2 regions of the Actinoplanes sp. NPDC021490 genome follow, and region 1 is predicted to be linked to the other one. Evidence: riboswitches for the same ligand, from Rfam matches in the RefSeq annotation. Region 1 holds a riboswitch; the other holds the start of a gene.
What was found. Region 1 has a riboswitch for glycine ahead of ACZ3I4_RS19745 (L-serine ammonia-lyase). Riboswitches for the same ligand answer to the same signal wherever they lie in the genome.

Region 1 (3,191 bases):
GCCCGACGGCACGCGGGGAAAGGCCGCCCACCGCCGCCGGAAACAGCCCTGATGTGAAACGCCCAGCACGCAACGGGGGCCGGGCTCAGCTAGTCACCCGTTGACGTCAGGGTGATCAGCATTCGATGACGTTCACGGCCAGGCCGCCCCGCGCGGTTTCCTTGTACTTGACCTTCATGTCGGCGCCGGTCTCCTTCATCGTTTTGATGACCTTGTCGAGGGAGACGTGGTGGCGGCCGTCGCCGCGCAGGGCCATGCGGGCCGCGGTTACCGCCTTGACCGCGGCCATGCCGTTGCGCTCGATGCACGGGATCTGCACCAGGCCGCCCACCGGGTCGCAGGTCAGGCCCAGGTTGTGCTCCATGCCGATCTCGGCCGCGTTCTCCACCTGCTCGGGGGTGCCGCCCAGCACCTCGGCCAGCCCGGCCGCGGCCATCGCGCAGGCGCTGCCGACCTCGCCCTGGCAGCCGACCTCGGCGCCCGAGATGGAGGCGTTCTCCTTGAACAGCAGGCCGATCGCGCCCGCGGCCAGCAGGAAACGGACCACGCCCTCGTCGTCGGCGCCGGGGACGAAGTTCATGTAATAGTGCAGAACGGCCGGGATGATGCCGGCCGCGCCGTTCGTGGGGGCGGTCACGACCCGGCCGCCGGCCGCGTTCTCCTCGTTCACGGCCATCGCGTACGCGGTCAGCCACTCCATCGAATGCTCGACCGGGTTGCCGGCCGCCCGCAGCTGACGGGCCGTCGCCGCCGCCCGCCGGCGCACCTTGAGCCCGCCCGGCAGCACGCCCTCGGCCTCGAGCCCGGCCGCCACGCAGTCCCGCATGACCCGCCAGATCTCCAGCAGGCCGGTACGGGTCTCGGCCGCGGAACGCCACGCCGTCTCGTTCTCCAGCATCAGCCGGGAGATCGACAGCCCGGTCGACGAGGTCAGGCCGAGCAGGTCGGCGCCGCTCGCGAACGGGTGCGTCAGCGGGGTGCGGTCGGCGCGGACGACGCCCGTCTCGTCCAGCACGAACCCGCCGCCCACCGAGTAGTACGTCCTGCGCAGAATCTCCGAGCCGTCGGCGGCGTACGCGGAAAAGGTCATGCCGTTGGGATGCCCGGGGAGCGTGCGACGGCGGTGCAGCACCAGGTCGACGGCGATCTCGGCACCGGACGGCAAAGTCAGCGCCCCGCGCGCGTGGATGGCCGCGGCCCGCGCGTCGGCCGTGGTCACGTCGACCGTCTCGGGGTCGGAGCCCTCGAGCCCGAGCAGCACCGCCTTGGGCGTGCCATGCCCGTGCCCGGTCGCGCCGAGCGACCCGAACAACTCCGCCCGAACGAGCGAGACGGGCGAAGCCTGCGGAAGCGAGACGGGCGAAGCGGGCGGAACCGACACGGGCGAAGCCTGCGGAAGCGAGACGGGCGAAGCGGGGGGAACCGACACGGGCGAAGCGGGTGGAAGCGAGCCCAGCAGGGTGGAGAACATGCGGGCGGCGCGCATCGGGCCGACCGTGTGGGAACTGGACGGGCCGATGCCCACCGAGAAAAGGTCGAAAACAGACACGGCCATGGGGAGGCTCCCTAATCCGGCAAAAAGGTAGGCCTCCCTCGCTCTGTCATGGGGCCTGAGAGCTTCATCGGCCGGCGAACGGCCGATTTGCACCTTGGGCGCGGGAAGGTTCCCGGCTTTCCAGAGTTGCCGGCCACAGCGGTACGGGTGCCTGAGAGATTCTGAGGGAGAAGTTGCTCCTTCGGCGCCCCCCAACCCGAGGGGACTCTCCCGCTGCAGCCAAAGCGGTATGAAGTTGTGTGGACGCAACGTATCAAGATCCTGCGGGAAGCGGGACGTGAGCGCCCCGCTTCCCCCAGGTTAACCGGCTAGCAGCGGCCGAGGTCCTGCCACTGCTCGGTCCAGCCCGGCTCCGAGCCCTGGGTCCAGTAGCGGGCGCGCCACAGGTGCACGCCCTCCCCGGACTTGGGGCCGCTCGGGTCGCCGTACTTGCTCTTCTCGTGCTTCACCAGGTTGCCGCCGGTGTAAACCGAGCCGAAGGCCCAGTTCGGCGAGTTGGCACAGCTCGTACCGGGCGGCGTCGTCGGGGGTGTGGTCGGCGGCGTCGTGGGTGGGGTGGTGGGCGGCGTCGTCGGCGGGTTGCTGGTGCACCCTCCGGTCGAGGCCACCGTGTCGACGAACCGGCTGCCCGCCGTACGGTAACCGGCGGTCTGTGACGTCACCTGCGACGGCGACAGCACCTGGTTCTTGGCGAACAACACCCAGTCCACCTGCTCGACATACGTCGAGAGGCCGCCGGTGTGTGCCGCCGTGTCGATGAACCACAGGTTCCAATTGATCGTCATCGTCTGGCGCGGGAAGAACTTGCCGCCGTGATCGCCGACCTGCACGCCGTCGATGTAGTAGACGACGTGCCCGTTGGCCACCTGGGCCACCAGGTCGTGCCACCCGTCGAGGGAGCTGCGCTGCTCGGAGTGCAGGTTGTCGGCGTACCAGGGCTCGGCGCGGTACGTGTACCAGGTGGTCTGGTAGTTGATCGGCCCCTGCTCGCCCCAGCCCCCGTTGGGCAGGTACTCGCTGATGTCCAGCTCGCTGTAGGTCGGGTCGAGGTCGCCGTTGAGCGGGCTGATCGTGAAGAACGTCTGGTTGATGTGGTCGCCGTCGTTGCCGCTGACGGGGGTGTCGGTGAACCGCACCCGGCTGGCGTAGGTGCCTTCCAGGTAGCGCTTCTGGGTCGAGTACAGCTCGGCGTGGTTGGTGCCGGCGCCGGTGCCGTCGGTCGAGGCGGTCAGTTGCAGCACCTTCTGGCCGCCGCTGGTCGGGAACGTGATGTTGCTGGGTGACCAGTTGGCGCCGGGCACGCCCGGTCCGCCCTGGTAGCTGCGCGGGGTCCAGCCGTTGGCGGTCAGCGCGGCGTCGGAGGATGAGTTGTAGTGGAAGTCGTCGAACAGGTAGCCGCAGTCGGCCGCGGCGGCCGGTTCCGAGGAGAGGGCAACGGCGCCCGCCCCCGCGAGAACGGCGACCAGGGTGGCCGCTAATTGACGTCTGTCGATCTTCACGAGCAGACTCCTCCCAAAGAGGAATGGGGATGGGGGTGTTACTTGACCGCGCCGGCGGTCATTCCGGCGCGGATGTGCCGTTGGAACGCGACGTAGGCGATCAGCACCGGCAGCATGGCGATGGTCAAGCCGGCGAA
Region 2 (3,191 bases), 120 kb from region 1:
TCGTCTCGTCGGCCGCGACCGACACCCGGTCGGCGTCCACCAGCCGCAGGTCGATGCCCGCCTCGGCCGCCGCCGCCACCACCGACTCCGCCCGGCCCGGAACGACCGCCGTCACCGTGTCGAAGAACGCGTTGTGCGCCACCTCGACACCCCCGGAGGCCAGACTCCCGGCCAGCGTCAACGCGTGGTTGTGCACCCGCTTGGCGATGTCGCGGAGCCCCTGCGGACCGTGATAGACCGCATACATGCTCGCCATCACGGCCAGCAGGACCTGCGCCGTACAGATGTTGCTGGTCGCCTTCTCACGACGGATGTGCTGCTCCCGGGTCTGCAACGCCAGACGGTAGGCCGGGGCGCCGTCCGCGTCCTTCGACACCCCGACCAGGCGGCCCGGCAGCGAACGCTCGAGCCCGGCCCGCACGGCCAGGTAACCGGCATGCGGCCCGCCGAAGCCGAGCGGCACACCGAAACGCTGGGTGGTGCCGGCCGCGATGTCCGCCCCGATCTCCCCCGGCGCGCGCAGCAGCGTCAGCGCCAGCAGGTCGGCCGCCACGGTCACCAGCGCGCCCTGAGCGTGCGCCTGCTCGATGACCGGCGCGTGATCCCGTACGGCGCCGGAAGCTCCTGGGTATTGCAGGTGCAGGCCGAAGAACTCGCCCGGAAGCTCCTCACCGGCGCCGAGATCCACCAAGGCGAGCTCGATGCCCAGCGGCTCGGCCCGGGTCCGCAGCACGGCGAGCGTCTGCGGAAGCGTGTCGGCGTCGACCACGTACACCTGGGACTTGCTCTTGGAAGCCCGCTTGGCCAGTGTCATCGCCTCGGCCACCGCGGTGCCCTCGTCCAGCATCGAAGCGTTGGCCGTGGTCAGCCCGGTGAGGTCGGTCACCATGGTCTGGAAGTTCAGCAGCGCCTCCAGCCGGCCCTGACTGATCTCCGGCTGGTACGGGGTGTACGCCGTGTACCAGGCCGGGTTCTCCAGCACGTTGCGCCTGATCACCGCCGGGGTGTGCGTGCCGTAGTAGCCCAGCCCGATCATCGAGGTCGTCACCCGGTTCTGCGACGCGATCGCGCGCAGCTCGGCGATCGTCTCCTCCTCGGAGGCCGCCGCGGGCAGATCCAGCGACCCGTGCCAGCGGATCACCTCGGGGACCGCGGCGTCCATCAGGGCGTCCAGCGACGCATACCCGATGGTCTTGAGCATGTGGGTCTGCTCGTCGGTGTCCGGCCCGATATGCCGGTTCGCGAACGTCATGACGGACTCCTGAGAGAGAGGTCGACAAGGCGGCCTCCCCCTCTGTCACATCCCGTCCGAGGAATGCTTCAGAGTCGCCTGCCCACGCGGTCCTTTTGCCTGAGAGGTTCCGGGGAGGATTTGCCCCTTCGGCGCCGCCCTCAACCGTTTCCGGCCGTGGCGGACTCTCCCGCATGGCTGGCACCCAACCTACCAGCGATCATGGAGACCACCCTCGTCTCTAGGGTGGGGTTGTGACCTACACCCCCGCGGGCGACCGCTACGACACCATGCCCTACCGGCGGACCGGACGAAGCGGGCTCCGGCTGCCCGTCATCTCACTCGGCCTGTGGCACAACTTCGGCCACGAACGTCCCTGGCAGCGCCAGCGCGACATCGTCCGCCGCGCGTTCGACCTCGGCGTCACCCACTTCGACCTGGCCAACAACTACGGCCCGCCACCCGGCAGCGCCGAGGAGAACTTCGGCCGCATCCTGGCCACCGACCTCAAGGCGCACCGCGACGAGATCGTCGTGTCGACCAAAGCCGGCTACGAGATGTGGCCCGGCCCGTACGGCGACTTCGGCTCCCGCAAATACCTGATCAGCTCGCTCGACCAGTCGCTGAAACGGCTCGGCCTCGACTACGTCGACATCTTCTACCACCACCGGCCCGACCCGGAGACGCCGCTCGAGGAAACCATGGGCGCGCTCGACGCCGTGGTCCGCGCGGGCAAAGCCCAATACGTCGGCCTGTCGAACTACAACTCGCAGCAGACCGCCGCGGCCGCGGCCATTCTGCGCGACCTGGGCACGCCCCTGCTCATTCACCAGCCGTCGTATTCGATCCTCAACCGCTGGATCGAGAAGGACAATCTGCTCGACACCCTGGCCGACGCCGGCGCCGGCTGCATCGCCTACAGCCCGCTGCAGCAGGGCCTGCTCACCGACCGCTATCTCGGCGGCATTCCCGACGATTCCCGCGTCCGCACCAGCCACTTCCTCAACGAGGACGCGCTCGACAAGCAGACCCTCGGACGCATTCACTCGCTCAACGACATCGCCCGCAAACGCGGCCAGTCACTGGCCCAGATGGCCCTCGCCTGGGCCCTGCGCGACGAGCGGATGACCAGCGTCATCATCGGCGCCAGCAGCGTCGGGCAACTCGAGAACAACGTCGCCACCATCGGCAACCTGTCGCTGACGGAATCCGAGATCGGCGACATCGACGGCACGGTCCTCGACCTGTAAATCGGCGGCATTTCCCGCCCGGCGTCACTACCGTCGTCCGCATGATCGAACTGGTCGAGCGGCACACGGTTCTCGCAGTCGTGGTCGGATCGCGGGCGTACGGACTCTCCGGGCCCGGCTCCGACCACGACCGCCGCGGCGTGTTCGTCGCCCCGACCCGCTCCTTCTGGACGCTGGACAAGCCGCCCACCCACCTCGACGGGCCGCAACCCGAACAGTTCTCGTGGGAAATCGAACGGTTCTGCACGCTCGCCCTGCAAGCCAACCCGACCGTTCTCGAAGTGCTCTGGTCCCCCATCGTCGAAACCGTTTCCCCCGCCGGTTCCGAACTGCTGTCCCTGCGGGGCGCATTCCTCTCCCAAAAGGTCGCCACCACGTACGGCGAATACGCCCGCGACCAGCTCAACCGCGTCGCGGCCCGGCGCGCCCGCACCGGCGAGACCAACTGGAAACAGGCCATGCACATGATCCGGCTGCTCCTGGCCGGCGCCCACGTGCTGCGAACCGGCGACGTCCTCGTCGACGTGACCCCGCTGCGGTCCACGCTGCTCGACATCAGGAACGGCGCGATGACCTGGGACTCGGTCACCTCCTGGGCCACTTCCCTGCAGGCCGACCTCACCCTCGCGGCCTCGGCCACCGACCTGCCCGCGGCCCCCGACCGCGACACCATCAATCAACTGCTTTCCCGCGTACGCGAAAAGGGGCTG

Region 2: linked by a shared signal. The riboswitch ahead of gcvP (aminomethyl-transferring glycine dehydrogenase) and the one ahead of ACZ3I4_RS19745 (L-serine ammonia-lyase) in region 1 are both predicted to bind glycine.

Annotation. Positions count from the first base shown of each region.
Region 1 covers NZ_JBVHFW010000006.1:379,388-382,578, forward strand. The annotation lists gene ACZ3I4_RS19740 (tetratricopeptide repeat protein) at 1-52, shown strand, start outside; gene ACZ3I4_RS19745 (L-serine ammonia-lyase) at 116-1,555, opposite strand; glycine riboswitch at 1,597-1,681, opposite strand; glycine riboswitch at 1,685-1,778, opposite strand; gene ACZ3I4_RS19750 (glycoside hydrolase family 16 protein) at 1,864-3,054, opposite strand; gene ACZ3I4_RS19755 (carbohydrate ABC transporter permease) at 3,093-3,191, opposite strand, start outside.
Region 2 covers NZ_JBVHFW010000006.1:255,706-258,896, forward strand. The annotation lists gene gcvP (aminomethyl-transferring glycine dehydrogenase) at 1-1,252, opposite strand, end outside; glycine riboswitch at 1,330-1,434, opposite strand; gene mgrA (L-glyceraldehyde 3-phosphate reductase) at 1,486-2,481, shown strand; gene ACZ3I4_RS19195 (nucleotidyltransferase domain-containing protein) at 2,523-3,191, shown strand, end outside.